3 regions of the Aliiglaciecola sp. LCG003 genome follow, and region 2 is predicted to be linked to each of the others. Evidence: predicted binding sites of a transcription regulator. Region 2 holds the regulator's gene; each other region holds the start of a gene.

Region 1 (6,718 bases), 1.8 Mb from region 2:
AGGGCAGGGCAGTGTCACTGTGGCTAAATTGGCTGATACAGGCCACTACACCATTAAGTCTTGCATGCCAGCATATGTTGAACATATGTTATCTTACGTGGACTTGGCCAAATTTAAGCCACTCAAATTAGTGGTCAATGCTGGTAATGGTGCTGCAGGAGATGCGCTTGATGCAATTGAACAGCAACTGATTGCCCATGGTATCCCGATAGAAATTATTAAAGTGCATCATCAAGCCAATGGCGACTTCCCACATGGTATTCCGAATCCATTGCTACCGGAGAGCCGCGCGGACACGGCTAATGCTGTGATCAATAATAAGGCTCATATGGGAATTGCTTGGGATGGTGATTTTGACCGGTGTTTCTTGTTTGATGAAAAAGGCGATTTTGTTGAAGGTTATTATATTGTCGGCCTGCTGGCCAAAGCCTTTTTAGATAAAGATAGCAACAGTAAGATCATTTACGACCCCAGAGTTTACTGGAATACTGAAGATATCGTGCAAGCTGGCGGTGGTACACCGATAAAAAGTAAAACCGGCCATGCGTTTATCAAAGAGCGGATGCGCGCTGAGGATGCCGTATATGGCGGTGAAATGAGTGCTCACCATTATTTCCGTGATTTCGCATATTGCGATTCTGGCATGATCCCTTGGTTGTTGGTGGCTGAGTTACTCTGTACTTCTGGCCGATCTTTGTCTGAGCTGGTGAAACAGCGTATTGCAGCGTTTCCCTCTTCTGGTGAAATAAATAGTTTGCTGAGTGATGCGGATGCCGCTTTGAAAAGAGTTATCGACGCATATCAACCTCACGCCAGCGTGATCGATAATACCGATGGCGTAGGCTTAGAGTTTGGTAATTGGCGCTTTAATTTGCGTAAATCAAACACCGAACCTGTTATTCGTCTTAATGTGGAGTCTCGTGGAGATATCCCCTTGATGGAGCAGAAAACCAAAGAGCTGCTAGATCTTATCCGCGCTTAACTAAATCAAGTAGCAGTCAGCTTTTGAGTTGATTGCTACTTAGCTCAAGTTCTGCGGCCAGCAGCTTAGAAACCAGTATAAAGCAGCCAAATCATCATCAAATGCCCACCCATACTGATGGCAGTTAAGCGTATTCGTAATGAGCGATACCAAACTTGCTGATCCATTACACTAAATTCGTAAATCAACACCAGTAGATAGCAACACAGTAGTACCCAAAGTACATTCATTGCCGGTAGTAATGCTAGGGCAAACCAGCCGATTAGACTCGGTAGCATGGCAATGTACAACTGTGAGCTAGATTTATCGAAACGGATTGCATCCTGCCACAATACACCGCCAAGAAATGACAAAATGATGACGGAGTATTGGTTGAAGAAGCTCACTCCTTCGAAGAAGGATACTGTGCCCCAAACGGTCAAAAAAGGCAGTAATATAAATGGGATGAGTCCGGCATATCCGAGAATTTGACAGTGGATGGCTTTATTCATATGCAACGTCCAACGAAAAAAATAGCGCCATTTGGCGCTATTTTAGTGAGTGATATTAAAAATTACTTTTTAATAGGGGTATATTTACGTTGTACTTCACCCGTATATAATTGACGAGGACGACCGATTTTTTGACCGGGCTGGCTCAACATTTCATGCCAATGAGAAACCCAACCTACGGTTCTTGCCAAAGCAAAAATACAGGTAAACATATTGGTTGGAATACCAATTGCTTTGAGGATGATACCGGAATAAAAATCAACGTTCGGGAACAACTTCTTCTCAGCGAAGTAGGGGTCGCTCAACGCAATTCTTTCCAGTTCCATCGCTACATTTAGCAAAGGATCATCGATTTTTAGTTCTTCCAACACTTCATGACAACTTTCACGCATAACTGTTGCACGAGGATCAAAGTTTTTATAAACCCTATGACCAAAACCCATTAAACGGAAAGGGTCGTTCTTGTCTTTAGCACGAGCGATAAATTCAGGTATACGGTCTACTGAACCGATCTCTTGTAGCATGTTTAGACATGCTTCATTTGCGCCACCATGGGCTGGTCCCCACAATGAGGCAACACCTGCAGCGATACATGCATAAGGGTTAGCACCTGAAGAACCAGCTAAACGCACGGTGGAAGTTGAAGCGTTTTGCTCGTGATCGGCATGCAGTGTGAAAATTCTATCCATTGCTCTGGACACTGCAGGGCTGAGCACATAATCCTCTGCAGGAACAGAGAACATCATATTTAAGAAGTTTTCTGCATAGCTAAGGTTATTCTTAGGATAAACAAAAGGTTGTCCAACACTGTATTTGTAACACATTGCCACTAGAGTGGGCATTTTAGCCACTAAGCGGTATGCACTGCGCAGACGTTGTTCCGGATCTGAAATATCTAAATCATCATGATAAAAACTTGCTAACGCACCCACTGTTCCGCATAGCATTGCCATCGGATGAGCATCGCGTCTAAAGCCCCTAAAGAAGTTAGTTACTTGATCATGGACCAAAGTGTGGTGGGTGATAGTATTTTTAAAATCTGCATACTCTTCAGACGTCGGCGTTTTGTCGTGTAATAACATGTAGCACACTTCAATATAATCAGCATCACGGGCTAATTCTTCGATAGAGTAACCACGATGTAATAACACACCCTTAGCGCCATCAATGAAGGTAATGGATGATTCGCATGAACCAGTAGCCATAAAACCAGGGTCAAAAGTAAAATAACCATGCGCACCTAAAGAACGAACATCAATTACATCGTTCCCAGCAGTACCCGATAAAATCGGAAGCTCTACTTCTTTATCACCTACTTTTAAAATGGCTTTCTGTTCTGCCATAAGATGTTCTCCTCAGACTAGTTCTGTAGACGTTAAATGAATATATTTTCAACGACCTTGAAAAAAAGTGTCGCTATTTGTACTTATAAAGTCACATTAAGTCAATTTTAATGCGTGAATGGTTAATATATATTCTGATGATGGACCAATAGTATACGATGTAAACATTAACTTTGGTTCATAACACTTTAATAAAGAACAAAAATTGTAATTAATCAAAACGCTGGATATACTTTGATGCATTAAATGCGCTGAAAATGCTTAATTGTTAAAGGTTTAACGTTTTATTAACAATACTTTAACCTTAGAGCCGTTTTGAACAGAAAATGTCATTTAATGGATTAAAGGTAAATCCTTTAGTTTTTAAATATAATATCCCTACGATGATTACAGGCACATAAAGTGAAAAAACAAAGACCAGTAAATCTACAACTCAATACAATTAGCTTTCCTCCATCAGCCATTGTTTCCATTTTACATAGAGTCACCGGCGTTGCTATGTTCTTCGCGATGATTTTTGTGATCTGGGCATGGGCTGTTTCAGTATCATCCAGTGAAGGATTCGCGCTGGTAACCGACGTCATGTCAGGCCCTCTTGGAAAATTTGTTGCTATAGGCACCATTTCCGCCCTTACCTATCACATCCTTGGCGGCATCAGGCATGTCATTATGGATATGGGACATTGGGAAGAGCTTGAATCAGGTGACATCAGTGCAAAAGCGACAATCGGATTGTGGTTGGTATTAACCGTGGTAGTAGGGGTAGCATTATGGTAACAAATCAAGCAAGTTTAAAACGTAATGGTGTGCAGGACTTTGTCACCTTGCGAGCAACAGCGTTGCTCATCACCTTATTCTCTTTTTACATGATGTACTTTTTCATCTCCACGCCTACGGTAACATTCGAAGTATGGCAAGATCTGTTTTCAGGTATGTTTATGAAGGTGTTTACCTTAGCGACTCTGATCGCGGTGATGTTTCATGTACGTATTGGTTTGTGGCAGATATTAACAGATTACGTTAAAGCGCCAGGATTACGGGCAACGTTGCAATATGTACTTAACATTATTGCCTTTGTATATGTTGCGGTAGGTTTATTTGTTTTGTGGGGTGTTAAGTGAGTATTCCAGTTCATGAGTTCGATGCAGTCGTTGTTGGCGCAGGTGGTGCAGGTATGCGCGCCGCACTACAAATTTCTCAATCAGGCAAATCTTGTGCATTGTTGTCTAAAGTTTTTCCCACTCGCTCTCACACTGTTTCTGCACAAGGCGGGATCACTGTTGCTTTAGGGAATGCCCATGAAGATAACTGGGAATGGCATATGTATGACACCGTTAAGGGCTCTGATTACATCGGCGACCAAGACGCTATTGAATATATGTGCAAAACCGGTCCAGAAGCCATTATTGAAATGGAGAACATGGGATTACCATTTTCACGTTTCGAAAACGGAAAAATTTACCAACGTCCTTTCGGTGGTCAATCGCAGAATTTCGGCGGAGAGCAGGGTGCTCGTACTGCAGCAGCAGCTGATAGAACAGGTCATGCGTTATTACATTTGCTTTATCAGCAAAATGTTAAAAACAAAACTAAAGTATTCAGTGAATGGTATGCACTAGATTTGGTCAAGAACCAAGACGGTGATGTAGTTGGTTGTACCGCTATTGATATTGAATCTGGTGAAGTGGTTTACTTTAAATCTAAAGCCGTGGTTTTAGCCACTGGTGGTGCTGGTCGCATCTACGCGTCAACTACCAATGCCCACATTAACACCGGTGACGGTGTAGGCATGGCATTACGTGCAGGTGTTCCTGTACAAGACATGGAAATGTGGCAGTTCCACCCAACTGGTATCGCTGGTGCAGGTACCTTGGTCACTGAAGGTTGCCGTGGCGAAGGTGGTTACTTGTTGAATAAAGACGGTGAGCGCTTCATGGAACGTTATGCGCCTAATGCTAAAGATTTGGCCGGTCGTGACGTAGTCGCACGCTCTATGATGACAGAAATTCGAGAAGGTCGCGGTTGTGAAGGCCCTTGGGGAGTGCACCTTAAACTCAAATTAGATCATCTGGGTAAAGACGTACTTGAATCTCGTCTACCAGGTATTCTTGAATTGTCTCGCACTTTTGCACACGTTGACCCTGTTAAAGAGCCGATCCCAGTTATTCCAACCTGTCACTATATGATGGGGGGGATTCCGACTAACGTAGACGGTCAAGCGCTCAGCATAGACAAAGATGGCAAAGAGAAGCCTATTCCTGGATTATTTGCCTGCGGTGAAATCGCTTGCGTCTCTGTGCATGGGGCAAACCGTCTAGGCGGCAACTCGCTACTTGACCTTGTAGTATTTGGCAGAGCGACTGGCTTACATTTGGGCAAAGCAATCGATCAAATTGAATCCCGTGAAGCCTCTCAAACTGAAGTAGATGAAGCACTAGTGCGCTTTAATCGTTGGGAAGGTTCCACTGCTGGTAAAGGTGAAGACCCAGTCCAAATCAAGAAAGACCTACAAAAATGCATGCAGCTAAACTTCTCAGTATTCAGAGAAGGTGAAGCTATGGCAGAAGGTTTGGCTGAACTGAAAGAAATCCGTGAGCGTTTACAAAATGCCCGTCTAGATGATAAGAGCAGTGATTTCAATACTCAGCGTATTGAATGTCTAGAACTGGATAACTTGATGGAAACGGCATTTAGTACAGCCGTCGCAGCCAACTTTAGAACTGAAAGCCGTGGTGCCCACAGTCGTTTTGACTTCCCTGATCGTGATGATGCGAATTGGTTATGTCACTCAGTTTATTTACCTGAGTCTGAATCCATGCTGAAACGTGAGGTGAATATGTCACCTAAATTACGCGAAGCTTTCCCACCTAAAGCCAGAACTTATTAATTGGAGTAACGAAGATGCAACTTAATTTTTCAGTATATCGTTACAACCCGGATGTTGATAACGCTCCTCGTATGCAAGAATACAAGCTAGAGGTTGAAGAAGGGCAAGACATGATGGTGCTTGATGCACTGATTGCCCTGAAAGAACAAGATCCGACATTGTCATTTCGACGCTCATGCCGTGAAGGTGTGTGTGGCTCAGACGGTGTAAACATGAATGGTAAGAACGGCCTTGCCTGTATCACTCCTCTATCTGCTTTGGGTAAAGGAAAAATTACAGTAAGGCCTTTACCAGGTTTACCTGTTGTGCGTGATTTGGTTGTCGACATGAGTCAATTTTATACTCAGTATGAAAAAATCAAGCCGTTTCTAATCAATGATGACAAGCAACCGCCTTCAAGAGAATTTTTACAGCTTCCTGAAGAAAGAGCTAAACTAGATGGTCTCTACGAGTGTATATTGTGTGCCTGTTGTTCTACATCTTGCCCATCATTTTGGTGGAACCCTGATAAGTTCATCGGTCCCGCAGGGCTATTGCATGCCTATCGTTTCTTAATCGACAGTCGTGATACAGCAACTGACGAGCGTTTGGCAGACTTAGATGATGCATTTAGTGTGTTCCGCTGCCACGGCATAATGAACTGTGTAAGTGTATGTCCTAAAGGTTTAAACCCGACAAAAGCGATTGGCCAGATTAAGTCAATGCTACTGCAACGGGCTGTTTAGTATAGTTTCGATAAACATTTGTGTTTATCCTAAACCATTGTCTAAATAGCCATCCTTTAAAGGATGGCTTTTTTGCTTAAAAAAAGTAACGATTCGGTATAAAGTAGAAAGTTAAAGGATGGCTGTGTGTCACAGTCATTCAGTTGTTAGCCTTACTTGAACAAGGGACAATAATGCAACAAAGCGTGATGAAAGCGTGGTGGGAATCTTCCCACATGGCTGGTGGCAATGCTGCATACGTAGAAGAACTCTACGAAGCCTATTTGGATGATCCAAGTAGTGTATCGCAG
Region 2 (6,718 bases):
AGACGACTTAAACAACGCACCAAAGGTGATGCGCGAACTCTTTAATATTGATTGGTATCGTGGATATATTCAAGGTACCCAATTTGTCATGATCGGTTATTCAGATTCGGCCAAAGATGCAGGGGCATTAGCCGCTGGTTGGGCACAATATGAGTCTCAAGAATCTTTGGTCCAATTAGCCGAAGAGTACAATACCAAATTGACTCTTTTTCATGGTCGCGGCGGCACCATTGGGCGAGGCGGACTGCCCGCTCACGCGGCGATTCATTCCCAACCACCTGGCTCACTCAGTGGCGGTTTCAGAGTCACCGAACAAGGTGAGACTATTCGTTACAAATTTGGTATGGCTGAATTGGCTAAGAACAGCCTTGGGATCTATGCAAGTGCAATTCTTGAAGCCATATTATTTCCCCCCCCAAAACCTAAGCAAGATTGGCGCGATGCTATCACTTTGATGGCTGAAGCCGGCAGAGATAATTATCGTCAAACTGTGCGCCATGATGAAAATTTTGTGCCCTATTTTAGAGTCGCAACCCCTGAGCAAGAATTAGGTAAATTACCCTTAGGTAGTCGTCCTGCCAAGCGTAAACCCACTGGTGGGATCGAGAGTCTTCGTGCCATACCCTGGATTTTCGCTTGGGCGCAAACCCGTTTAGTCTTGCCCTCATGGTTGGGCGTGATGAAAGCCGTACAAAGTGCCCAGCAAGCCGGTCATCAAGAAGTAATCGATGACATGTTACAAAACTGGCCATTCTTTCACTCCCGCTTGTCTATGCTCGACATGGTGTTTAACAAAGCAGATGCCCGTATCAGCGAAGAGTATGATCATCGACTTGTTCCTGAGCAATTGCAGCACTTTGGTGAGTCGTTGCGTGAGGAGTTAGCCGACAGCATAGAATTACTCATGTCGCTGTTGAAGCAACAAAGTGTAATGGAGTCAGATCCAAAAGGTAAAGAATCCATGAGTATTCGCGCTGGATATTTGCAACCCCTGCACTTTCTGCAAATCGAACTGCTCAGCCGTATTCGTAAATTATCTGATGAGCAACATGATGCAACTTTAGAACGGGCGATGATGGTTGCGATTACCGGAATTGCCGTAGGAATGCGTAATACAGGTTAAAAAATAATGCTATAATGTTCACATGGGTCGACTAGGATTTGCTGGTCGGCCCACTCAAAATATTAACGTTTAGTAGGTTTAGTAGTAATGAAATTCCCCGGTCATGGACAACTAAGTGCCATTTGTGAAAACAATATATTAGTTATCGAAGGCACAGGTCCGTGGAATATCGAAATGCTCAGTTCAACGGATGAAGAAGCTACAAAAATGCTACAGGAGCTCTATTTGCAGCCCTGGGCAGTGTTAGCTATTATGCACGGCAACAGTACGTTTTTGCCCGATGCGGCCAAAAAACTGCAACAAATTATACGCCAAGAGAAAACCCATAATAGAGTTGCTACTGCTATTATTGTCACCTATACGGCTCACCCTTCATTCAGTAAGGCACATCTTGCCAGCATATATCAGCTAGCGGGCGAGACCTTTGAATTTTTCACCAACAAAGAAGCCGCGATGGATTGGCTTACACGACAACTGTGCTCCCCCGAAAACAAAAAAACCAGCTGAGTAAAAACTGCAACTGGTTTATTTTAAATTTATTGTTTAGCTAAGATTAGCCATTTACAAACTTCACACCTAGTTCAATATCACCACGCAAGCCTTCAAGCATAGATTCTTTTGCTTTTTGCTCAAAATCACTTAGCTCTCCATAAGGTAGAATTTCTTCTACACCGTTAGGACCTAATCGAACAGGATGTGAGAAGAAAGCGGCATCAGCACTATTGGTTTCAACATAAGTGTACTCTACTACGTTGTCACCTTTCATTGCTGCGACTAAAGATAAACAGAATCGTGCTGCTGCCTGTCCCATAGAAAGCGTTGCAGACCCGCCGCCGGCTTTCGCTTCAACCACTTCAGTACCCGCGTTTTGAATACGGTGAGTAAGGCTTGCCACTTCTTCATCACTGAAAGATACACCTTCAACCTGAGAAAGAAGAGGAAGAATCGTGGTGCCTGAGTGACCGCCGATAACCGGGACATGCACACTTGCTGTGTTCAAGCCTTTAAGTTCAGCAACAAATGTTTCCGCGCGGATCACATCAAGGGTAGTCACACCAAACAATTTGTTTTTATTGTAAACGCCTTTTGCCTTCAATGTTTCAGCAGCAATTGCAACTGTAGTATTAACTGGGTTGGTAATAATACAAGTACAAGCTTCAGGGCAATTATCTGCGATACCTTCAACCAGATTCTTAACAATGCCAGCATTGATATTGAATAAGTCAGAACGATCCATACCAGGCTTACGGGGAACGCCTGCAGGAATCAATACGATGTCAGAACCGTTTAACGCTTGCGCTAAGTCATCTTTGCCAAAACCTTCAACTTTAACGTCGGTAGGAATATGACTAAGGTCAACGGCAACGCCTGGAACGACAGGGGCAACATCATATAATGCTAATTCAGATCCTGCTGGTAACTGGGTTTTTAATAATAGAGAAAGGGCCTGACCTATACCGCCTGCAGCACCTAATACCGTTACTTTCATAGTTGTCTCCTGTGGGAACGTTAAGAATGACGGCAAACACTAATGCAAGCCATCAAAAAATACAATTTATACCTAATAAAAAGGCTATATATGGGCACTATACTCAGTATTCAACATAATGATTAAGTCCTAATTAAATCAGCTTATAACAAGCTGGTTTAAAAACAGCGAAATCAATAAGGCACTTCGTGCTTTCGACACCCATAAGATTGTGTCAAACTATAGCAGCTAAATATGAGGGTGGCATGTCAAATAATAAACAAGAAGAATTAATCAAAGCATTTAAAGATATTTTAAAAGCAGAAAGCTTTGGTTCCCAAGGGGGCATCGTAGACGCTCTCAAACAGCAAAACTTTGGTAGCATTAGTCAATCTAAAGTCTCTAGGATGCTCAGTAAATTTGGCGCTGTACGGACTCGCAACGCACGTGGCGATATGGTTTATTGTTTGCCACCAGAGATGGGCATGCCAACCGCTAAAAGTCCCCTTAGGCAGTTGGTACTCGATGTGGTGCACAATAATGTTATGGTTATTATCCGCACCAGTCCTGGCGCTGCTCAGTTGATTGCTAGATTGCTTGACTCATTGAGCCAAAAAGATGGGGTATTGGGCACCATAGCAGGAGACGATACGATTTTCATTGCCCCTGCTGATGTTAGCAATATCGAAGATACCCTACAAAGAGTAGTAGCCTTGTTCGACAACGTATAACTATCACAAAATGAACCGCTGGAGTTAATTCACTCCAGCACCTTAACGTCTGCCCACACAAGTCGATGATCCGAAGATGATTGTCGATCTTTAATCAAGTTGTAATCTGCACTGTTTGTACCCGGCCAGAATATCCCTGCATCCACCGCCTTCAACCCCGCTTTAGAAGGCAGCACATAATCTACCTGTAAACCCCATTGCGCAGTATGCAGGCTTGCAAACGGATTTTCAGGCCGCAGTAACTGACCGGACTGATTGACTGGCATAGAGTACTGCGCAACAGCAGAGTGCTGTAGTAAAGCTTTTATGCTTGAGCCAAATCTATCCCCTTCATGCTCAGAAGCATTTAAATCGCCTAACAGCACAAATCGACTACCCCTAAATCCACCTCGCTTACCTTGGTCATCGTAAATATACTCTGCACGCTTAGCAGCCGATAAATAATCGACCCAAAAACGGATCTCATCATGGTTACGTTTACCATTGCGATTTTCAGGCCCGTCAAAGACTGGCGGTGTGGGATGGCTGGCGAGTATGTGTAAAACTTGGCCATTGATATTAATCGGCACATCCCAGTGGGATTTCGAGGATAGACGCATTACTTGCTTTGCAGCTTCGCTATACCATGGCGTTCCATCAGCGGCCTTAATACTAGGCAGTAGACCCTCAGGCATATCTTTCCATAAGAAGTACAGGAAAGTTCTTACTTGCTTATCATCTATAGGGAATTTGCTTAGTAGTAGCATACCGTATTGACCAGGATATTGACCATAGCCAAAGGCATCTTGACCTGCTGACTCAACCTTTGCATCATGATTTAAGTCTTGACCACTAGGTACACCGGTATTAACCGCTGCCGTATAATAATACCGATAGTCAATCGCTTGTGCCTCGCCTTGGGAGACATTCAGGTAATTACGGATAAAGGCTAACACGCCCTTGTTAGCGTCAGGTATATAATCAAACTCGTTGAGCAGCAGTATATCCGGTCGCACCCGCTGAATAATTTGCGCAATATTTTTAATCTGTTGATGCTTACCGCTAGCTAATTGCTTTGTCAGCGCTAGCGGGTCAAGGGTTTGTCCTGTTTCAACATAATTACCCGCCTCCATGCTGACATTAAAGGTAGCAACTCGGATTGTTTCAGCCTGGCTTGATGTCATAGTAATTAGTAGTCCCAAGCTAATCAGTAAATATTTTTTCATGGTGATCTCCCATAAAAAAAGCCGGTCACTAGGACCGGCTTTGTCATTCTAATCAAACATTAGAAGTTATATTTAACACCTAAACGTACTTCCCAAAGTGAACCTGTAGCAAATGCAGATTCATTGGCAACATTAGGGTTAACGTCTGAGTAGGTATAAGTACCGTCATCGTTCAGTTCAGCTTCAACAACAGATGCTGTGTTGAAAGGACCGCGACGTTGGATTCCCCAATCACTGTTTAACATATTCCCTAGGTTCTTGATAACTAGGAATGCGTTAGCATTGTGACCGTCGAAGAAACCAGGAAGGTCCTGATCGATTCTGAAATCGACACGTGTCGCCCAGCTAGATGTAGCTGAGTTTCTTGGTACGATTTGTCCTCGGTAACCTTCTAAACCAGCACTTGCTATAAAGGCATCAAAATCTTGCTGAACAGCAGCAGATTCAAAAGTCACTTTAGAGCCGTACTCATCCATAGTTGGTACATATAACAATGAACGGTAATCCGCTAAGTCAGTACCAGCTTGGAAATTATCAAAGGAGTAAGAGAAGTTACGACCTGCTTTACGGTTAGCAAACATTGAGAAACGTGTTTTATAGCCGTCAACAAACTCAGCTGAATAACGTAAGCTAAGTGTAAAGTTGTGCGGGATCTCGTAGTTTGAAGTACCAACACCAGGATCATTCTGATCAGATACAGCAATATTGGTGAAGTTAGAGTAAGCAACAGAACTTGTCATAGGGTTGTAATCCTCTGACTCGTTGTATGCATAACCAAACTGAACGTCTAGACCGAAATCATACTCTTTTTTCACAGCGAAAGAGATTGTAGTTGAACTACCATCTGCTTTTGCATTGGTAAGCATCAAGTCACTGTAACGAGAGTTACGAGTTACTTCATCAGCGCCCAAAGTGCGTTTTTCATAAATTGGACGACCATCGATAGTAACATCACCAGTTTGTTGAATACTCAAATCAACAATAGTTGCAGAGTCTTGTTTCTTGGCATGCAAGAAATCAACAGAGAAGATATATTCATCTTCAGTGCTATAAGTCACACCAGCGTTATATTTCCACTCTGAAGGCATTTCAAAGTTAGGATCTACGGCATTGGTAGAAGGCTCTGAACCAGCAGAAGGATTGTTTGCAGTCACCTGATCAACCATCGCTTGGATTGGATCATAGATTGCGTTGCCTGCACCAGACTTAACTGCATCTAGAATATTGATATCGCCACGATAGGTATCAATGTTGGTTACACCATCATTCGAGTAGCTGTTAGAAAGCCAAACGTTAGGGTTACCACCAGAGTACAGACCGAATCCACCGCGGAATTCTAAGTTATCCGCTGCAGACCAGTTGAAACCAAAGCGTGGTTGAAGCAAGTCTTTACCATCAAAGGTAGCTTGATTAGAGAAGCCGTAACGGTCTTCAAACAAAGCGTTGTATTTTGGCTTATCACTGCTAGTGATCCAGTCATAACGCAAACCATACATTAGTGTTAGGTCATCAATTACCCACTCATCTTGAACATATGCTGCATGAGTTGAATAAGAGAAAGTCGCTGCAGCATCTATAGGATTGTTGGTGCCAGCAGAGTTGTTATAGTAAACATCATCAGCAATACCGGCTTCGAAATCGTCTAAGCCTGAAGTACCTGAACTTGAGTTACGGTTTCTGTCGCCACCAAAACGGTATTCACCGATAGTGTGCTGCATAAACAAGTTATAGATATCTAGGTTTTCGTTTTCATAGCCACCGGTGATGGTGTGTTCGTCTAGGTAATAAGTACCAGCGATTTTAAGTGTAGTATTTTCCCAATCAAGATCATTTGATTGTCTAGAGTCATCCGGACCTAGGAAAATAGTACCGCCACCAGAAAGTGAGCTGATTTGTACTTCACCAAAGCCACTAGCGGCATCCGTAGATTCTTGAGTGTTGTCCAGTTTCGTGCGGCCAATACGAACTTCTGTTGAGAAGTTGTCTGTCCAATCTGAATAAACAGATGCAACGATTGAATCTAGTTGTGCACCTTTCTTATAGAAGTGATTAGAAAGGGTTAAATTGCTGCTTCTATCATCTGACTGGTCAATTAAGAAACCATCGTTGTAGTTATAAACTAAAGACGCACGATGATCTTCATTGATGTTCCAATCAAGTTTAATTAGTAGCTTTTCATCTTCTACTGGTG
Region 3 (6,718 bases), 1.4 Mb from region 2:
AAGCAGGGGCAAGTCGGATCAGCTTCCATCCCGAAGCAAGTAAACATGTCGATAGAAGTATCCAATTGATACTCGATCATAATTGCGAAGCAGGACTAGTTCTCAACCCTGCGACATCTCTCGATTGTGTAGAGTATGTTTTGGAAAAGTTGGACTTTGTGTTAATTATGTCTGTTAACCCTGGTTTTGGGGGGCAACAGTTTATACCCTCCACATTACATAAAATTAAAAGATTGCGACAATTAATACGGCAATCTGGGAAAGAAATTCGAATTGAAATTGACGGCGGCGTAAAAGTCGATAATATTCGCAGCATCGCGGAGGCCGGAGCCGATACTTTTGTAGCCGGATCAGCCATTTTTAATCAAACTGACTACAAGACTGTCATTGATAATATGCGTAGCGAATTGGCTAAAGTCCATTCAGTCTAATTTTCCAAACACTCAGTATTACAAGAAGATATTTATCATTATGAACAAACCAATCGTACTAAGCGGATGCCAACCTTCTGGCCAACTCACCATCGGTAATTATATGGGTGCGTTGAGACAATGGGTCAATATGCAACAGGATCACGATTGTTTGTATATGTTAGTGGATTTGCATGCGATCACTGTACGCCAAGACCCCAAAGCGCTATACGAAGCTTGTCTCGATGGCCTGTCACTTTACATAGCGTGCGGGATTGATCCTGAACAAAGTACCATCTTCATACAATCTCATGTCCCTGAACATGCACAGTTGGCTTGGATATTGAATTGTTATACACAAATGGGTGAATTGAATCGTATGACTCAGTTCAAAGATAAGTCAGCCAAAAACGTCACCAATATCAATGTCGGCCTTTATAGCTATCCGGTATTACAAGCGGCAGATATCTTGGCCTATCAGGCGAATCATGTTCCTGTAGGTGAAGATCAAAAGCAACATCTGGAATTGACTCGTGATATCGCAACGAGATTTAACAATTTGTATGGCGAAGTCCTCACCATTCCGGATCCGTTTATTCCAGAATTCGGCGCTCGAATAATGAGTCTGCAAGAACCGAATAAGAAAATGTCTAAATCCGATACTAATCCCAATAATTTTGTCGGTTTACTAGAAGATAGTAAAAAAATCAGTAAAAAAATTAAACGAGCGGTTACTGATTCCGATGAAAAAGCGCGCATCTACTATGATGTGGCGGAGAAACCAGGTGTGTCTAACTTACTGACGTTACTATCTTGTGCCACAGGTGAAAGTATAGAAACTCTTGTTCCAGCATATGAGGACAAGATGTACGGTCATTTGAAAGGTGATGTTGCAGATGCTGTTGTAGCGCTGTTGGAGCCTATCCAAACAAGATACCATCAACTTCGTTCGGACCGTGCGCATTTGGACCAAATCATGCGAAGCGGCGCGGAAAAAGCCAGCGAAAGAGCATCAAAGACACTTAAAAAAGTATATGAGGCGGTTGGTTTTATAGCTAAGCCTTAGCTAACACCCTTTTTATGTTGCTACTGATTGATAATTACGATTCATTTACGCACAATCTTGCCCGTTACTTTCGGGAACTCGGAGCGACGGTCAAGGTTGTAAGAAATGATAAGCTAAGCTGTACTGAAATTTCCCGCTTAGCGCCGCAGCAGCTTGTTTTTTCGCCTGGTCCATGTACCCCAAATGACGCAGGTATTACTTTGGAAGCAATCGATAAGTTCGCTGGCAAAATCCCCATGTTGGGAGTGTGTCTCGGACATCAGGCAATCGGCCAAGTGTTTGGTGCTAAAGTTGAAGTCGCGGAAAATATAATGCACGGTAAAACTTCAAATGTAAACCACTCAGGCTCGGCATTATTTGACAATGTGAATAACCCGTTTGAAGCGACCCGATATCATTCTCTAATCTTAGAAAAGAATAGTATTCCTAGCGAGTTTTCAATGACGGCTTGGTGCAATGGAAAGTTCGGAGTTGAACCAATGGCCATTGAACACAAAGAGATGCCCGTGATGGGAGTGCAATTTCACCCAGAATCATTATTAACAAGATCTGGGCATCAGATATTGTCAAACTTTTTGTATTTATCCAACACGTGGGTGATGAGATGGACGCTCCCCAATACGGCGTCAATGCGCCAAAATAGTAGTTCTTAAACAAGACTATTTACATAGGGAACGTCCAATATGAAGCTTAAAACAATTACCATCGATTTGGCAAAGACTGTATTTCAAGTGTGCGGAGTAAATGAACATATTAAACCGCAATTTAATAAGAAATTAAAACGGACTGAGCTACTTGATTTTATGCGCCAACAACCACCTACGTTGGTGGTGATGGAAGCCTGTTATTCATCGCATTACTGGGGGCGTGAAATTGCTAAATTAGGTCATGATACCAAGCTTATACCAGCCCAACATGTCACGCCTTTTGTGCGAGGCAACAAGAATGACCATAACGATGCTTTTGCCATAGCAGAAGCCAGCCAGCGCTCACATATCCGCTTTGTCCCCGTAAAATCTGAGCAACAGCAAGAAATTAATTGCTTGCATCGAATTCGAGAGCGCTTAATTAGAAACAAAACGGCCCTGAGTAACCAGATACGCGGGTTGTTAAGTGAATTTGGGGTAATATTTCCTTGTGGCCACGTGGCCTTGTGTGCAGGATTAGCCCAAGTAATTGATAGCGAACAACGCAGTAACCAGTTGAGAACCATGATGCGCGCGTTAAAGGCAGAATATGAAGACACACGCTCTCGCATCAAGGCCATTGAGCAGCAATTGCATCACTTTGTTAATAACAGTGAAAGTGGCAAAATATTGCTCAGCATCCCAGGGATTGGTTTCATTAATGCCTCAGCGTTTTTAGCCGCCATTGATAAAGGCCAGGCGTTTAATAATCCCAAAGAATTTGCCGTGTGGTTAGGGCTGACGCCTAAACAACACGCCTCAGGCAATATCAGTAAGATGGGCGGCATTACCAAACGCGGAGACCGTTATTTACGTAAACAACTGGTACATGGTGCGCGGTCTGTCGTGAGTCGTGCCGCGCAAAGAACTGATCCGTTATCACTGTGGGCCACTAAACTTCGCGTTACCAAGCCGTTTAATAAAGTGGCAGTCGCCGTCGCCCATCGTTTAGCACGTTTAATCTGGATATTGCTCACACGTCAGGAGCACTATCGCGTTACGTCCTCACAAGTGAGCGCATAACATGAATCACTTTACGTTATCCCTGTCGAGCTCAATTCCGTGTAGGACAAAGGCACCAAGCCTGTGTGGGTGTTGTGGAAGGCAAGACACGGGATAACACTTACTTTACCTACCCCGCTTAGTCATAAAATGATGAAGAAAACGGTCTACCTACCTCATCAAAGCCAGACTTAGACACGGATAACAATCCGACTGGGTGTTTTTAGGCGATAAGGTTCGGAGTTCATCAGAGGCCAGCGTTGATTAAACCAACGCTAATAAAGAGCCTGAATATATGTCAGAACTAAGCCATTTTAGACTGCCTTCAAGACAACAGACTAGCGGTAATAGAATAGTAAAAACGTAATTCGTGCAGAAAATCAGCACGAAGGGGCAATTAGTACGTTGACATCAGGGGAGCGTCCATATATGTCCTGAGATAAACATGAGTTTCACGTTGTAACAGAAAATATCAAGCTAGATGAAACAAGACCTTGTTGCCCAACTTTCATATTCCTAAAGACGCCATGTGTATACTGAAAACCCCGTCTTTGGGTCAGTTATATGTTGAATCTTAGCACTTGCACCTTTTTTTAGGTCATTTGGTTGCATTTATTTCACATAATCATGCAAGCAAGTGATTAAAGGATTCAGCGCTTATTTAAATAGAATACATAGTTTTGTGACACCCATGTTGTTATCAGGACACCCACCTTAAATTCCAACACACTTCGAATTTCATCTAATCTAATGTTCTATATGATTACAGTATTCAGCCCTCTTCTTATGGCTGATGCTCTAAACCTAAGCATTTTATAAGCCTTGGTATCATCGTAATAACATGGGTGTCATGTTATTAACATGGGTGTCAACTTAATAAGATGGGTGTCCTGATATAAACATGGGTGTCACGTTATGAGAAAAAGCATCAAGCTAGATTAAATAGTTATTCACATTTCCTGCAAATTTAGCGGAACCCCTTTATTATTAAGGGATTCCGCCTGTTTTACTAGAGACAATTTGTTTAAAATCTGACACAATGCGCAGTCAAAATTGGTCCCCTAAAGACCATTGATACCCGATAATAGTGATGATGTTGTAGAAACAACCTTCATTGGCAAGTAATTTAAGTGAGGTAACAAATGCAAGTAACTCGTGATACGTTTGATGAAGTAATGGTCCCTAACTACAATCCTGCTGCGTTGGTGCCAGTCAAAGGCGAAGGCTCTCGTGTTTGGGATCAAGATGGCAATGAATATATCGATTTTGCTGGCGGTATTGCGGTTAATGTCTTGGGTCATTGTCATCCTGAGTTAGTTGCGGCGCTTAAAGAGCAAGGCGAAAAACTTTGGCATTTGAGCAATGTATTCACTAATGAGCCAGCCTTGCGTCTAGCTAAAAAGTTAACCAACGCCACGTTTGCTGAACGTGTTTATTTTGCAAACTCAGGCGCAGAAGCGAATGAAGCTGCACTTAAATTAGCTCGTCGGTATGCAATAGAACATTTCGGCGAAGAAAAGAATCAAATTATTTCCTTTAACCAAGGGTTTCACGGTCGTACATTCTTCACCGTAACCGTTGGTGGCCAAGCTGCCTATTCTGATGGGTTCGGTCCTAAGCCTGGAGCAATTCAACACGTTGATTACAACGATTTATCAGCTCTAGAAGCTATCATGTCAGACAAAACCTGTGCTGTTATGATGGAGCCATTGCAAGGTGAAGGCGGTATTATTAGCCCGACTCAAGAATTTGTTGAAGGCGTTCGCGCACTATGTGACAAGCACAATGCCTTATTGATTTTTGACGAAGTCCAATCGGGTGTGGGTCGTACAGGTCATTTATATGCTTATATGGGTTTAGGCGTTACTCCTGACATCCTAACCTCGGCTAAGGCACTAGGCGGCGGATTCCCAATCGGCGCTATGCTTACCACAGCCAAGATTGCTGCAAGTTTAAAACCTGGTACCCACGGCAGTACATATGGAGGCAACCCTTTAGCTTGTGCTGTTGCAGAAAGAGCCCTTGATATTGTTAATCAGCCAGAGGTACTAGAAGGCGTGTTTCGAAAAGAACAGCTTTTCCGTGATGGCTTACAGGCAATTAATGACAAATATCATGTTTTCGATGAAGTGCGCGGCAAAGGCTTGTTATTAGGCTGTGCGCTAAATGAAAAATACAAAGGTCGGGCACGGGATTTTCTTAACGCTGCTACCCAACACAAATTAATGTGTTTGATTGCCGGTGCTAACGTGGTTCGTTTTGCGCCCTCATTAGTTATACCTGATGCAGACATTAAGCAAGGCTTAGAACGATTCGAACTAGCGGTAGCGCAGGTCGTAGGCGAATAACTTCGCAGTTAATTATGAAGAGCATTCAAATATGAAAGTGATCCGTCCTATCGCATCAAAAGACTATTCAGCGCTGCATAGCATCGCTGTTGAGTCCGGTATTGGCTTTACGTCTCTACCGGTAAACGAAGACTTATTACGTAGCAAGATTGAACGCTCAGAAGCGTCGTTCTTGCAGACGGTCACTGAACCAAGTAGCGAGAGCTATCTGTTTGTTATGGAAGACACTGAGACCGGAGAAGTAGTCGGCACCAGTGGTATAGAAGCTACCGTCGGAACCAAAGATGCATTTTACCACTACCATTTAGGTAAAGTTGTGCATGCTTCACGAGAGTTGAACATTCACAATACGGTAGACATATTAACCCTGTGCAATGACTATACTGGCGTGTCAGAAATTTGCACATTATTCCTCAGAGAAAATGCTCGGAAAGGCAGTAATGGTAGATTGTTATCGAAGTTTCGCTTCTTATTCATGGTAGAGCATGAGCAACGTTTCGCTCAAACGGTAATCGCAGAAATGCGCGGGGTGAGTGATGAACATGGCGCCTCCCCTTTCTGGCAATGGCTAGAGGAACATTTTTTCTCGATGGACTTCCCTACAGTGGATTATCTTACCGGTATTGGCGATAAAGTATTTATTGCCGAGCTTATGCCGAAATATCCGATTTATGTCAGTTTGCTCAGCAAAGCTGCTCAAGCGGTCATAGGTCAGGTGCATGAGAAAACCCGTCCAGCACTGCAGTTACTTCAACAAGAAGGTTTTTACTGCCAAGGATACGTCGATATATTTGACGCAGGTCCAACAGTCGAAGCAAATATTAACCATATACGTACCGCGCAAGCTAGCCGTAAAATGGCGATTAAAGTAAATGATGAAAAATCTAAGCAAGGCGAAATGTGTTATGTAATTAACACTTTGGTCAAGGACTTCAAGGCGTTAACCGCCCAATTACAGATAGATAAAGAAGCCCAAATTGCCTACATCGATGCAAATAGTGCAAAGGCACTTGGTGTTGTCGATGGAGATTTTATTCGTTTTGCGCCAACTCAAATTAGCTGTTAAGTAGTTCAAGGAGCTTAGTTATGAATACACAAGCACATTATATTGCAGGTGACTGGCACCTTGGTAAAGGTCACAAAATCCAATCTATCGACCCTGCCAAGAAAGCCGTTATATGGGAAGCCATGTCAGCCTCAGCGGAA

What was found. Region 2 encodes ArgR, which controls arginine synthesis, uptake and breakdown. Its sites were predicted from a motif close to ANTGAATANNTATTCANT; they were not measured.
Region 1: the regulator ArgR is predicted to act here: its motif matches at 2,852-2,869, upstream of gltA (citrate synthase).
Region 3: the regulator ArgR is predicted to act here: its motif matches at 4,102-4,119, upstream of QR722_RS02885 (aspartate aminotransferase family protein).

What each region holds. Positions count from the first base shown of each region.
Region 1 is NZ_CP128185.1:1,873,416-1,880,133, forward strand. It holds gene QR722_RS08020 (phosphohexomutase domain-containing protein) at 1-982, shown strand, start outside; gene QR722_RS08025 (DUF3429 domain-containing protein) at 1,048-1,473, opposite strand; gene gltA (citrate synthase) at 1,536-2,816, opposite strand; gene sdhC (succinate dehydrogenase, cytochrome b556 subunit) at 3,219-3,593, shown strand; gene sdhD (succinate dehydrogenase, hydrophobic membrane anchor protein) at 3,587-3,937, shown strand; gene sdhA (succinate dehydrogenase flavoprotein subunit) at 3,934-5,703, shown strand; gene QR722_RS08050 (succinate dehydrogenase iron-sulfur subunit) at 5,718-6,428, shown strand; gene sucA (2-oxoglutarate dehydrogenase E1 component) at 6,602-6,718, shown strand, end outside.
Region 2 is NZ_CP128185.1:3,654,576-3,661,293, forward strand. It holds gene ppc (phosphoenolpyruvate carboxylase) at 1-1,123, shown strand, start outside; gene QR722_RS15890 (hypothetical protein) at 1,211-1,630, shown strand; gene mdh (malate dehydrogenase) at 1,677-2,612, opposite strand; gene argR (transcriptional regulator ArgR) at 2,858-3,322, shown strand; gene QR722_RS15905 (endonuclease/exonuclease/phosphatase family protein) at 3,352-4,527, opposite strand; gene QR722_RS15910 (TonB-dependent receptor) at 4,587-6,718, opposite strand, start outside.
Region 3 is NZ_CP128185.1:684,427-691,144, reverse strand. It holds gene rpe (ribulose-phosphate 3-epimerase) at 1-431, shown strand, start outside; gene trpS (tryptophan--tRNA ligase) at 472-1,476, shown strand; gene QR722_RS02895 (anthranilate synthase component II) at 1,491-2,129, shown strand; gene QR722_RS02890 (IS110 family RNA-guided transposase) at 2,160-3,185, shown strand; gene QR722_RS02885 (aspartate aminotransferase family protein) at 4,307-5,512, shown strand; gene astA (arginine N-succinyltransferase) at 5,544-6,578, shown strand; gene astD (succinylglutamate-semialdehyde dehydrogenase) at 6,599-6,718, shown strand, end outside.